3 regions of the Photobacterium damselae subsp. damselae genome follow, and region 2 is predicted to be linked to each of the others. Evidence: predicted binding sites of a transcription regulator. Region 2 holds the regulator's gene; each other region holds the start of a gene.
The links. The regulator PurR, encoded in region 2, represses purine synthesis genes. The targets are predictions, from matches to a motif close to TNANGNAAACGTTTNCNTNA.
Positions count from the first base shown of each region.

Region 1: purM (phosphoribosylformylglycinamidine cyclo-ligase) is a predicted target of PurR. The motif match lies at 2,697-2,716, and genes of this name have one in related genera.
Region 3: folD (bifunctional methylenetetrahydrofolate dehydrogenase/methenyltetrahydrofolate cyclohydrolase FolD) is a predicted target of PurR. The motif match lies at 2,032-2,051, and genes of this name have one in related genera.

Region 1 covers NZ_CP146970.1:2,582,047-2,586,312, reverse strand. The annotation lists gene WAX86_RS11640 (class II glutamine amidotransferase) at 36-815, shown strand; gene purN (phosphoribosylglycinamide formyltransferase) at 943-1,590, opposite strand; gene purM (phosphoribosylformylglycinamidine cyclo-ligase) at 1,594-2,634, opposite strand; gene upp (uracil phosphoribosyltransferase) at 2,831-3,457, shown strand; gene WAX86_RS11620 (MarR family winged helix-turn-helix transcriptional regulator) at 3,520-3,954, opposite strand; gene WAX86_RS11615 (efflux RND transporter periplasmic adaptor subunit) at 4,122-4,266, shown strand, end outside.
Region 2 covers NZ_CP146970.1:1,493,626-1,497,891, reverse strand. The annotation lists gene WAX86_RS06820 (heme ABC transporter ATP-binding protein) at 1-659, shown strand, start outside; gene purR (HTH-type transcriptional repressor PurR) at 1,106-2,110, shown strand; cyclic di-GMP riboswitch class I at 2,430-2,524, shown strand; gene WAX86_RS06810 (TfoX/Sxy family DNA transformation protein) at 2,643-3,233, shown strand; gene WAX86_RS06805 (hypothetical protein) at 3,595-3,987, shown strand; gene WAX86_RS06800 (carboxymuconolactone decarboxylase family protein) at 4,084-4,266, shown strand, end outside.
Region 3 covers NZ_CP146970.1:2,393,952-2,398,217, forward strand. The annotation lists gene tig (trigger factor) at 1-1,281, opposite strand, end outside; tRNA gene WAX86_RS10640 (tRNA-Arg) at 1,793-1,869, opposite strand; gene folD (bifunctional methylenetetrahydrofolate dehydrogenase/methenyltetrahydrofolate cyclohydrolase FolD) at 2,127-2,987, shown strand; gene galU (UTP--glucose-1-phosphate uridylyltransferase GalU) at 3,285-4,187, opposite strand.

The sequences.
Region 1 (4,266 bases), 1.1 Mb from region 2:
CCAAAGGGCAAAGTAAGTTGTAGGTATCGCTTATTATGTGTGAATTGCTTGGCATGAGTGCCAATGTTCCAACGGATATTTGTTTTAGTTTTACTGGGTTAATGCAGCGTGGTGGTAATACTGGCCCACATCGGGATGGTTGGGGTATTACATTTTATGAAGGGAAGGGTTTCCGTACCTTTAAAGATCCAAACCCAAGTTGTCAGTCTCGTATTGCCGAATTAGTGCAAGAATATCCGATAAAAAGCTGTGCTGTGATCAGCCATATTCGTCAAGCGAACCGTGGTGGCGTCAATCTTGAAAATACCCACCCCTTTACCCGCGAGTTATGGGGGCGTTATTGGACTTTTGCTCATAATGGTCAATTAACAGGATATGATGCTTTAGATACGGGGCGCTTTCAGGCGGTAGGCGATACCGACAGTGAGATTGCATTTTGTTGGTTGCTTAATCAAGTTGAAGCTAAATATCCTAAACCACCTCAGGATATGGCGGAGGCGTTTGCGTTTATTCATCAATGCTGTGAGCGACTACGCCAATTAGGCGTTTATAATATGTTGTTGAGTGATGGTGAGTATGTACTTACTTTTTGTACTAACAACTTACATAGCATTACCCGTAGGGCACCATTTGGTTGTGCATCATTAATTGATGAAGATGTTACGATTGATTTTCAGCAAGAGACTACGCCAAATGATGTGGTAACCGTGATTGCTACTCAGCCTCTAACCAATAATGAGCAGTGGCATAAAATGCAACCAGGTGAGTTTAACGTCTTCTATTTTGGTGAAGTTGTTTATCAAGCCCAAGCTTAATGGCAAAATCGAAAGAATGAAAAACGGCTGAGCACAAACTCAGCCGTTTTTATTTATATTATTGGTTCTTTACGCCACTTTTTAGGCTTGCTCTTGATGCTTATCTTTGATGACAGTTATGTTTACATCAGTCATCACTGGCATAGCCGTTTAGAGGTAAGTTGTGCCCATCTAATAGCGCTTTTCCCGCTTCATCCATTACTAACCGTTGGCTTAAAAACCAATTAATAACCAATGGATAGATAGCATATTCTTGCTGTTGAACTCGCTGTTCAATTTCCGCAATACTATCTTGTGGAAAAATGGGGACCTTGGCTTGCAATACAACAGGGCCTCCATCAAGCTCCGGGGTCACAAAATGAACTGTAGTGCCATGTTCACTATCACCGGCTTCCAGAGCTCGCTGGTGGGTATTAAGCCCAGGATATTTGGGTAAGAGTGAAGGGTGGATGTTAAATATGCGGCCTTGATAATGGTGAACAAACGCAGAATCTAATATTCGCATAAATCCTGCGAGCACCACTACATCAGGGTGATAACCATCGATGGTCTTTGCCAATGCTTGCTCATAAGCTTGGCGATCGGCAAAATCTGAAGCCAACAAAGTGATAGCATCAATATTTGCTTGCTGGGCGCGTGTTAAACCATAGGCATCGGCTTTATTGGCAATTACGGCTGCAACACGAGCATTTTTAATCGTGCCATTGGCGCAACTGTCCATAATCGCTTGTAAATTACTGCCATTACCTGAAATCAAGACCACAATATTTTTCATGGCTTAGCGAATCTCCACCTGCTCTTCACCATCAGTGGCCTGATCGATATGGCCCAATAGCCAAGCGTTTTCACCTTGTGCATTTAAGATATCAATCGCTTGTTGTGCTTGTTGTTGTGGAAGAGCAATGACTAAACCTACGCCGCAGTTAAAGGTACGATACATTTCGTAAGTATCAACATTACCAGCTTCTTGTAGCCAATTAAAGATTGCCGGCCATTGCCAACTGCTGCCATCAACGACCGCTTTCGTATTGTCAGGTAGTACTCGTGGAATATTTTCCCAGAAGCCACCGCCTGTAATATGAGAAATCGCATGGATATCGCACTTTTCCATCAGGTTAAGGACTGATTTAACATAGATTTTTGTTGGAGTAAGTAGGTGCTCAGCCAAAGTGCGACCATGTAGCTCTTGGTTAAGATCGGCTTGTGATACTTCAATAATCTTACGAATTAATGAATAACCATTAGAATGAGGGCCACTAGAACCTACTGCAATTAGCGCATCACCCGCGGCAACTTTTGTACCATCAATGATGTGAGCTTTCTCGACTACACCAACACAAAAACCAGCGACATCATAGTCTTCACCATGATACATGCCTGGCATTTCTGCCGTTTCTCCACCGATAAGAGCACAACCAGATTGCAAACAACCTTCACCGATGCCTGTTACAACACTTGCTGCCGTATCAACATCTAATTTACCTGTTGCGTAGTAATCTAAGAAAAAGAGTGGCTCAGCACCTTGAACAATCAGATCGTTTACACACATTGCCACTAGATCGATACCAATGGTGTCATGTTGTTTTAGATCCATTGCGAGACGAAGTTTTGTGCCAACCCCATCGGTGCCTGATACCAAAACAGGCTCTTTATATTTAGTTGGTAGGGCACACAGAGCACCAAAACCACCTATATTTCCCATCACTTCCGAACGGTGGGTGCGCTTAACTACGCCTTTAATACGATCCACTAATGCATTGCCTGCATCGATATCAACACCAGCATCTTTGTAACTAAGAGAAGAGTTTTTGTCGCTCACAGGAAGGTCCCTCAACGTATTAAAGAAAAAATCTGGCGGTATGATAACAGCAGATGTGGCGTAAAGGAAAACGTTTGCGTCAATTTTTTTAGTTGTGCAAAAGTTAAGCAAACGATTAAATCGGGCTACCAGTCTAGTGATAAATTGGTATACAATGTCGCGATTTTTTTATACAGAGTTTGCTTAGGAGTCAGGCATGAAAGTCGTTGAGGTTAAACACCCACTGGTTAAACATAAGATTGGTCTTATGCGCGAAGGCGATATCAGCACTAAGCGTTTCCGTGAACTAGCAACGGAAGTAGGTAGCTTGCTGACTTATGAAGCGACTTCAGACTTCGAAACGGAAAAGGTTACTATTGAAGGTTGGAATGGTCAAGTTGAAATTGATCAGATCAAAGGTAAAAAAGTAACTGTAGTGCCAATTCTACGTGCTGGTCTAGGCATGATGGATGGTGTACTTGAGCATATGCCAAGTGCACGTATCAGCGTTGTTGGTATCTACCGTGATGAAGAGACTCTAGAGCCTGTACCATACTTTAACAAGCTGGCTTCAAATATTGATGAGCGTATTGCTCTGGTTGTTGACCCAATGTTAGCAACGGGTGGCTCAATGATCGCAACACTAGATCTACTAAAAGAGCACGGCTGTAAACAGTTTAAAGTTCTTGTTCTTGTTGCAGCCCCTGAAGGTATTGCTGCGCTTGAAAAAGCACACCCAGATATCGAGCTATACACAGCAGCGATTGATGAGAAGTTAAACGACAAAGGTTATATTGTTCCTGGTCTTGGTGACGCAGGCGATAAGATCTTTGGTACTAAATAAGTTATTACTACCGATTTAATTTTCGAAGCCGAGCCTATTGAGGTTCGGCTTTTTTCTTGGTTTCACTTTTGATTTTCTGCTTTAAAACTTTCAAGAAAAATATTTAAGCTTTCTAACGCATTAGGTTGAATACCTGCCATTAACTCTAAAACAGTCTGGTTTCTCAACGTAATACAACAGCGCGCAACATCCATTCCTTCCGCCGTCAGATAAAGTTGGGTTATCCGTTTATCTTTAGGATCTTTTTGGCGATATACCAGCTGCTTCTGTTCAAATTCAGTTACTTTTCTTGCTATGTGCGCTTTATCAAATCCTGTTAATTGACAAAGTTGATGGCTATTAATCCCCGGATGGTTGAGTAGCTCATCAAGCGTTCGAACAGATTCAACATTACAAGGAAGATCATGACGTTTCATCTGCTGCTGAATTTGTGAACGAGTCATCATCATTAGTCGAGCCAGCTCTTTGACTAACTCAATTTTCTTCTCATCATTCATTATTGTATTTAATGGTTTATGTTTTTAAATCATTTTACCTAATGGGTATATGTCTGTATGCATCATTTTTTGTTAACACTGTTAAGTATTGGTTTGGCTTATATAGTATAAGGTGCGGGAATAATCATAAATAGATCACAAAACAGTTTAAAATGGTGAAAGTCTTTATGCGCAAACCCAATATCTCGTTGCGTTGTGTGTCCTTGTGCGTTGCTTTGGCGCTAACAGGGTGTAATGAATCAAATACAGGCGCTAATCCGCAAGCAGCCATGGCGGGAAATGCACCAAAAGTGAGTGTGGTAACCATGGAGC
Region 2 (4,266 bases):
ATGGTGCCGGTAAAAGTAGTCTACTGAAGGTATTAAACGGTGAAATAACGCCAAATTCAGGATCGATTGAGATCTTTTCAAGACCCAAAGATCATTGGCCATCTGAATTATTGGCAAAACACATGGGTATATTGCCGCAGCACAGTACCCTATCGTTCTCATTTCTTGCTCATGAAGTTGCAGAGCTTGGTGCGATGCCTTTAGCAATATCAAATCATCAAGCGCAACAACTAGCGGCTAAGAATATGGTTAAAGTTGGTGTGGATCATCTCGCAAACAGGCTTTATCCAACGCTATCTGGCGGGGAAAAACAGCGCGTTCATTTTGCCAGAGTATTAACCCAGTTATCGCACTCTGGCGAACAATGTATTTTAATGCTTGATGAACCCACATCTGCTCTTGATCTTGCTCATCAACATCATACTTTAGAGATTGCACAAGCGCTTTCACAACAGGGTGCTGCCGTTATCATTGTTATTCATGATCTGAACTTAGCCGCTCAATACGCGGATCGTTTGATCATTTTGAACCAAGGCAAAATTCAAGCTGATGGTACGCCATGGCAAGTACTAACCCCAACCGCAGTCGAAAATGTTTACGGCTGGCCAGTTCAAGTTATCGCTCATCCAGAACATAACTACCCGGTTATTTTGGCTTAATGTCTCTGTTATGAGCAGAAATTGTGCCATTAATCGATAAAACCAATGAATATTTACGTTTAATTACATTCAAATTTATTGATGCCTATCAAGTATTTTCCGCTTCAAGCACAGAAACATTGCACTCGCGCAGACTCTAGGTAAAATGTGATCGCAAGCGATTACACAATGTAATAGAATCGTATAATATTCACTTATAGCACTTGTTATCAAAAAGCCGCTCTTTATGGTGCGGCTTTTTAGCTTTTAGCGGGTTTCACAATACAAACCCGATTACTTGCTTAATCATCTAAACTTTAGCTAATTATTAGAGATTAAAAGCAAGATTAACTGTGTGGTGATAACAAACTGAATAGCCAGAGAGACTCAACGTAGAGCTGGCTAACCAATTTGATATCGAAAGAATTGCGGTCTGACTCTAGACCCCCATTATTAGAAGAATAACTATGGCAACGATTAAAGATGTTGCACGTATGGCTGGTGTTTCAACGACGACAGTCTCTCACGTGATCAATAAAACGCGCTTTGTCGCAGAAGCAACACAAAAGAAAGTTATGGCAGCGGTTGATGAGCTTAATTACGCTCCAAGTGCTGTTGCTCGCAGTTTAAAATGCAATACAACCCGTACAATCGGTATGTTGGTAACTAAATCAACCAACCCATTCTTTGCTGAAGTTGTTCACGGTGTTGAAGAGTACTGTTATAAAGAAGGTTATACGCTTATTCTGTGTAATACAGAAGGTAACCTATCGAAACAACAAGATTACCTTCGCATGCTAGCAGAAAAGCGTGTCGATGGTCTGCTTGTTATGTGTTCCGATCTGGATGAGAAACTGCTTGAGTTGCTAGAACGCAAAAAAGATCTGCCTATGGTTATCATGGATTGGGGCCCAGAGTCACCACATACAGATAAAATCCAAGATAATGCAGAGCATGGCGGCTATATTGCAACTAAACACTTTATTGAAAATGGCCATACCAAAATTGGTTGTTTGTCTGGTCATGAAGACAAGTCAACCTGTCGCGAGCGTCTTAAAGGCTTCCGTAAAGCGATGGCAGAAAGCAATCTATCTGTAAATGAAGATTGGATTCTTGAAGGTGATTTTGAGTGTGATACGGCAGTAAAAGCGGCGCAAGACTTTATCGCGATGACTGAACGTCCAACGGCTATTTTCTGTTTTAATGACATTATGGCTATGGCGATGATCAGCACATTTGAACAAGCAGGATTACGAGTTCCTGATGATATTTCAATTATTGGCTATGACAATATCGATTTAGCGCCATATTTTTCACCGCCATTGACAACAATCCATCAGCCAAAACGTCGTTTAGGTAAAACGGCTGTTGAAATTTTAATGGATCGCGTCAAAGATAAGAATCATGAGCGTCAAACTTTTGAAATGGCGCCTGAGCTCGTTATTCGTAAGTCGGTAAAGAATCTTAATTAATTGGGAATCTATTCCAAATATGAAGCCAATATTCAATATTGGCTTTTTTTATATAAAAAGAAAGACTAAACAGGTCTAATCAGTTTAATGAATTAAAATTTATTCTGTATTCATTTTACCTTAACCAAATTACGATTTAAAAAAAGGTTAATAATAGGATATGTTCGTAACACTTTATTCTTAAAGCGCTTTTTTGGCTGATAATTAAACATTTCTTATGCATCTATATTACTCATTTTAAATTATTAACTGAATCAACATCACAAATTTTGCAACTTCATATAAAAAATATTAAGCTATCTACGTTAACCTTTATCAGTTACGAACAGGGCAAACTATCTTGAAAGAGATAGGACGCAAAGCTTCCGGCCTAAAAGTTTATATACATAAACTCATGGTAGCGGGGTTGCCGATAATCAAAATATCAATGTCATGAATCTTAGGGTTTCTGACAGAATATTTAGTTATTCTGATAATCTAAATCCCCGCTCTGATGTTAGGTGACTCATGATTATTTTCACCGAGAAGAAGCATGGACAAACCAGTATTAAAAAACACGTTAAAATTATTTGAATGTTTTGGGCGTATCAAATCACGCTCTATGTTTGGAGGTTTTGGTATATTCGCGGGTGATACTATGTTTGCTCTGGTAGTAAACAATACGCTACATCTACGGGCCAATTGCCATAATGAAGGGGAATTTAAAGCACTGGGACTAAAACCCTATATATATTACAAAAAAGGATTTCCAGTTGTCACAAAACATTATGCCATTCCTGACTATTGGTGGGATGATACTCAATGCTTAATCAAGCAAGGTGAACTCTCTCTCCAAGCGGCAGAAAAGGATAAGGAATCCAAATCAAAAGCAACACCTAATCGAATTAAAGATCTACCTAATCTACGCTTAACCAATGAACGCATGTTAAAAAAAGCAGGAATTGAAACCGTTGAGCAATTATTTGCTGTTGGTGCTCTTGATGCATTTAAAGCACTACAGTCATCTCAAGGAGACTCTTTAAATCTTGAACTATTGTGGGCACTTGAAGGAGCTATCAGTGGTCAGCATTGGTCAGTAATTACTGAACAGCGTCGCCATGAGCTACTTTCGTCATTAAATTAAAAACAATACTCACAATACGTTGGCTAAATTAACACTTAAGTAGAGAGGCTATTATCAGCCTCTTTTTTTATCAAACAAGTTACATAACAACTGATTAATATATTAATAATCTTATATATCTAGGTTAAAACCACCCATTAAATATAAAACACAGTTTTTAAAAAATAATCATATACAGACATACAAAAAATAAATACAACTAAAGTTTATTGAACAAAGTCACAAAGTTTACACCCACCTTACATCAAAACTACCCTTCACTCATTTTTCCGATAATATAGTTATAGTTTGAGGCTTATATAGGAATACGGGCACTCAAATAATTAAATACTTAGAGATGCTAATGTTGTATGAGGCGATTATGAGTTGTTCCAACCCATTTCCAGGACAAACTACAAATATTTTTAAAGACAAGTTTTGTAAATGGCCAAGACTACTTCAAATTAGTATCGTTCTCTCTTTTCTACCTATTTTTGCCGTTCTCATTGCAGTAAAGCAAAATATAGCCTCATTACAATCACTCTCTGATACCATTGTCGTGATGGGTTTTTTAAATATCTTTCTTCTTGTTTGGGGTTTGATCCTATTTTTTAAGGCTCGCAAACATTGGTATCGTAATTACCACATAGGGAAAAGCCTATTGGTTGCGGTTCTTCCGGTTTTTTTGAGTGGTTATATCCTCATCAACGATCTTCCTGATAATCGTACCGTGCAGCAAGAAACCTCTAAAGTTGTAGAATTTTCCATCAACTAATCGATTTTTAAAGATTTTTTGCTTTTGCTGAAATAAAAACGCGCTACCCTCGGTCTTTGTTGCTAATTCAGTACACTTTGACAGTAAGGGTTGTCCGTGCGCATTCAAGCTAAGAAAAAATATTCCATCTTTATCCGCCCATTACTTTGGTTACAAGAACGACACTATGGTAGCGTTTTAAATCCAGCCAAGTTATGGGGACGTAAGCCAACACTATTTTGGCTTGTTGCAGGATTTTTTGGATACTTAGACCGCTCGAAATCCCCACTATCTCCTGTC
Region 3 (4,266 bases), 900 kb from region 2:
TAGATCGTTGAAGCCAACTTCTTTATCAGAAACCTGAGCTTTAGCAACGATTGCGTCGATTGCTTGTTCTTCTAGAGCAATGTTACGCATGTTGTTCATTAGCTGCTCGTTACCTTCGTAGTAAGCAACAACTTCTGTTGGATCTTCGTATGCAGAAGCCATTTCAGCAATGATAGCTTTAACACGCTCTTCATCAGCTTTTAGCTCTTCAGACTTGATCACTTCGCCAAGAAGAAGACCAACAACTACGCGACGCTTAGCTTGCTCTTCAAATAGTTCACGTGGAAGCTCTGGCATGTTCTGTGCGTTGCCGCCAAAACGTTGTGCAGCTTGCTGACGTAGAACATTGATTTCTTGATCGATAAGAGCTGCAGGAACTGCGATATCGTTTTGCTCGATAAGACCGTTGATTGCTTGCTCTTTGATGCGACCTTTAACCGCTTGCTTAAGTTCGCGTTCCATGTTCTTACGAACTTCAGCTTTAAGTGCATCTACAGAACCGTTTTCGATACCAAACTTAGCAACGAACTCTTCAGTTAGTTCTGGAAGCTCTTGAGCTTCAACTTTAGATAGTTTGATAGCAAATACTGCAGCTTTACCTTTTAGGTTTTCAGCGTGGTATTCTTCTGGGAAAGTTACTTCGATGTTGAACTCTTCACCCGCTTTCTTACCAACGATACCGTCTTCAAAACCAGGGATCATACGACCTTGACCCATAGCTAGAGCGAAACCTTCAGCTTTGCCGCCGTCAAATGCTTCACCGTCGATAGTACCTTCGAAATCGATAGTTACGCGGCTGTCAGCTACAGCTGGAGCATCAACTTCAGTCCAAGTAGCTTGCTGCTTACGTAGAGTTTCGATCATGTTATCAACGTCAGCTTCAGTTACTTCAACAACTGGCTTCTCAACAACAACTTTATCTAGACCTTGAAGAGCGATTTCAGGGAATACTTCAAAAGTTGCTTTGAATACTAGATCCTGACCTTCAGCCATTTCTACTGGAGTGAAAGTAGGAGCGCCTGCTGGGTTGATCTGCTCTTTAACGATAGCTTCGATAAAGTGACGCTGCATTACTTCGCCTAGGATGTCTTGACGAACAGATGCGCCAAACATTTTAGCAACCATCTTAAGTGGTGCTTTACCTGGACGGAAACCATCGAAACGACGATTCTTAGCGATTTTCTTAAGCTCTGCAGTTACTGCATCTTCAATGTTAGCTGCAGGAACTGTGATAGTTAGTTGGCGTTCTAGACCTTCAGTGGTTTCAACGGTAACTTGCATTTTATTTAACCTCAAACTTACTCAGTATTCTGAGTGATGTTGCCGATCAGTCAATCACTGATGGTGGCATCCTTTTCGTGTTACGGTTTTAAACCATAACGCCTTAATTCTGATTAACCTCTTACCTAACCCTCTACAACGAGATATCGTAGAAAACCATAGGTAAGAAATTAAAGCGCGTCATTATAACGGCAGAGTGACAAACAGTCGAGAACCGCCCTAAGACACAAATAGTTCTTAAACTGTTTTACAAAATAGGGGCATTTACGGGCATTTCAACCCTTAACTATAAAAAAAGTGGCTTTTTTAACACTCTAGAGACATTAAGAGCTGGAAAAACGAACAAGTTAACAATTTAATCAGCAATTAAGGAATATTACGAAGATCAGATCGCTTGACTGAAAAAGCCAAATTTAAATAAATAGAATAAAAATTTTTTATTTAAAATGAAAAATAGATCACAAAACAGGGAATTTGAAACAGAAAATGTAGAACAGAAAAGAAGAGGAAATGGCACGCCCTGCAGGATTCGAACCTGCGACCACATCCTTAGAAGGGACGTGCTCTATCCAGCTGAGCTAAGGGCGCATCATTGTGTAACATTACGTTACGGATTTGGATTATACGTTGCCGACTTATAAGGTCAATATTTTTTTCTTTTTTTGCTTTCAAGCGGTTAAAGTTCCAACAAAAAAAGAAAAAATCATTCTTCTACTTAATATGTAGCCCCAATTAGATACTTTCCAGCCCCAACGCAAACGATTGCGTTATAGATCTTAATCACAGAATCTGCGACAATGCTTTTATCTACTTATAACCAATCGGTATTTATCGAAAGGAACATCATGACGGCTCAAATTATTGACGGGAAATTAATTTCTCAAACAGTTCGACAGGAAGTTGCCGCAAGAGTAGCAGCACGAACCCAAGCAGGGCTACGCGCTCCTGGCCTTGCGGTAATTTTAGTTGGTCAAGATCCTGCATCACAGGTTTATGTAAATAGTAAACGTAAGGCGTGTGAAGAAGTTGGCTTTGTCTCAAAATCATTTGATTTGCCAATCACAACAACTGAGTCTGAGTTACTCAATTTAATCGCTGAATTAAATAACGACCCAATAATCGACGGGATTTTAGTTCAACTGCCGCTACCAGCAGGTATTGATACCACGACTATCTTAGAATCAATTGTTCCAGATAAAGATGTTGATGGTTTCCACCCTTATAACGTTGGTCGCTTAAGCCAGCGTATTCCAAAACTGCGTTCTTGCACTCCTAAAGGGATTATTACCCTACTTGAGCGTTATAATATTCCAGTACGCGGCAAACATGCCGTTATCGTTGGGGCTTCAAATATTGTTGGTCGCCCAATGACATTTGAACTACTCCTTGCTGGAGCGACAACCACTACTTGTCACCGTTTTACTCAAGACTTAGAAGGTCATGTACGTCAAGCAGATATATTGGTTGTTGCCGTAGGTAAACCAAACTTTATTCCGGGCGAGTGGATTAAAGAGGGAGCGACGGTAATTGATGTGGGCATTAACCGTTTAGATACGGGAAAATTGTGCGGTGATGTGGAATTTGATGTTGCTAAAACTCGTGCCAAATACATTACACCTGTACCAGGAGGTGTGGGTCCGATGACTGTTGCTACCTTGATTGAAAATACTCTACTGGCGTGTGAACAGTATCATTCTAATGAGTAGCGAGTAGCGAGTAGCGAGTAGCGAGTAGCGAGTAGCGAGTAGCGAGTAGCGAGTAGCGAGTAGCGAGTAGCGAGTAGCGAGTAGCGAGTAGCGAGTAGCGAGTAGCGAGTAGCGAGTAGCGAGTAGCGAGTAGCGAGTAGCGAGTAGCGAAATTGTCAACATACTTAGTTTGATGTCAATGTATTTTCCTACTCGCTGTACTCAAATTGGAAAACTTGGAATTTTACTTTAGCGAGATTGAGAATCTAACACCCTACTCCTAGCTTTTTATTCCAATTTTTCTTTAACGAGCTAACTTTAAAGTCCTTTAACTACATCTTGTAGATACGCTTTAAAGTCTTCGCCAAGATCTGAGTGGCGTAAGCCGTATTCAACAAATGCAGCCATATAACCTAGCTTATTACCACAGTCATGGCTCTTACCAGACATATGGAACGCATCAACCTCTTGCTGCTTCATCAGCATATCAATGGCATCAGTTAGCTGAATTTCACCACCTGCACCCACTGGCGTTTTCTCAAGTAGAGACCAAATTTCAGCCGGAAGCACGTAACGGCCTACAATAGCAAGGTTTGAAGGCGCTTCTTCCACTGGCGGTTTTTCAACCACTTTTGTCATTGGTGAACTTTCACCTGCACCTAACTCCACACCACCGATATCAGCAACACCATAGCTTGATACATCGTTCATAGGAACAGGCTCAACCATTACCTGACTGACTTTAGTCTCATTAAAGCGTTGAACCATTTTAGCTAGATTATCAGTTTCTAGGTTACTTGCAGCGTCATCCAAAATAACATCAGGAAGCACAACCGCAAAAGGAGCATCACCAACTAGTGGTTGTGCACACAAAATAGCATGACCTAAGCCTTTTGCTTGTCCTTGACGAACATGCATAATCGTGACGTCAGGAGGACAAATAGCTTGAACTTCTGCCAATAACTGACGTTTAACACGCTGCTCTAATGTGGCTTCTAGCTCAAATGATGTATCAAAATGGTTCTCAATCGAGTTCTTTGATGAATGTGTTACAAGCACAATCTCTTTAATACCCGCAGCAACACATTCATTCACAACATATTGAATTAGCGGCTTATCAACAATAGGCAACATCTCTTTTGGAATGGCTTTTGTTGCAGGTAGCATGCGAGTGCCTAAGCCAGCAACTGGTATAACGGCTTTACGTACTGAATTGTTCATTGATTATCCATTCATATAATAATTAGAAATAAATACCCATTTTTATGAGCTGATTTCTATACTAGCAAAAGAGCCCTAT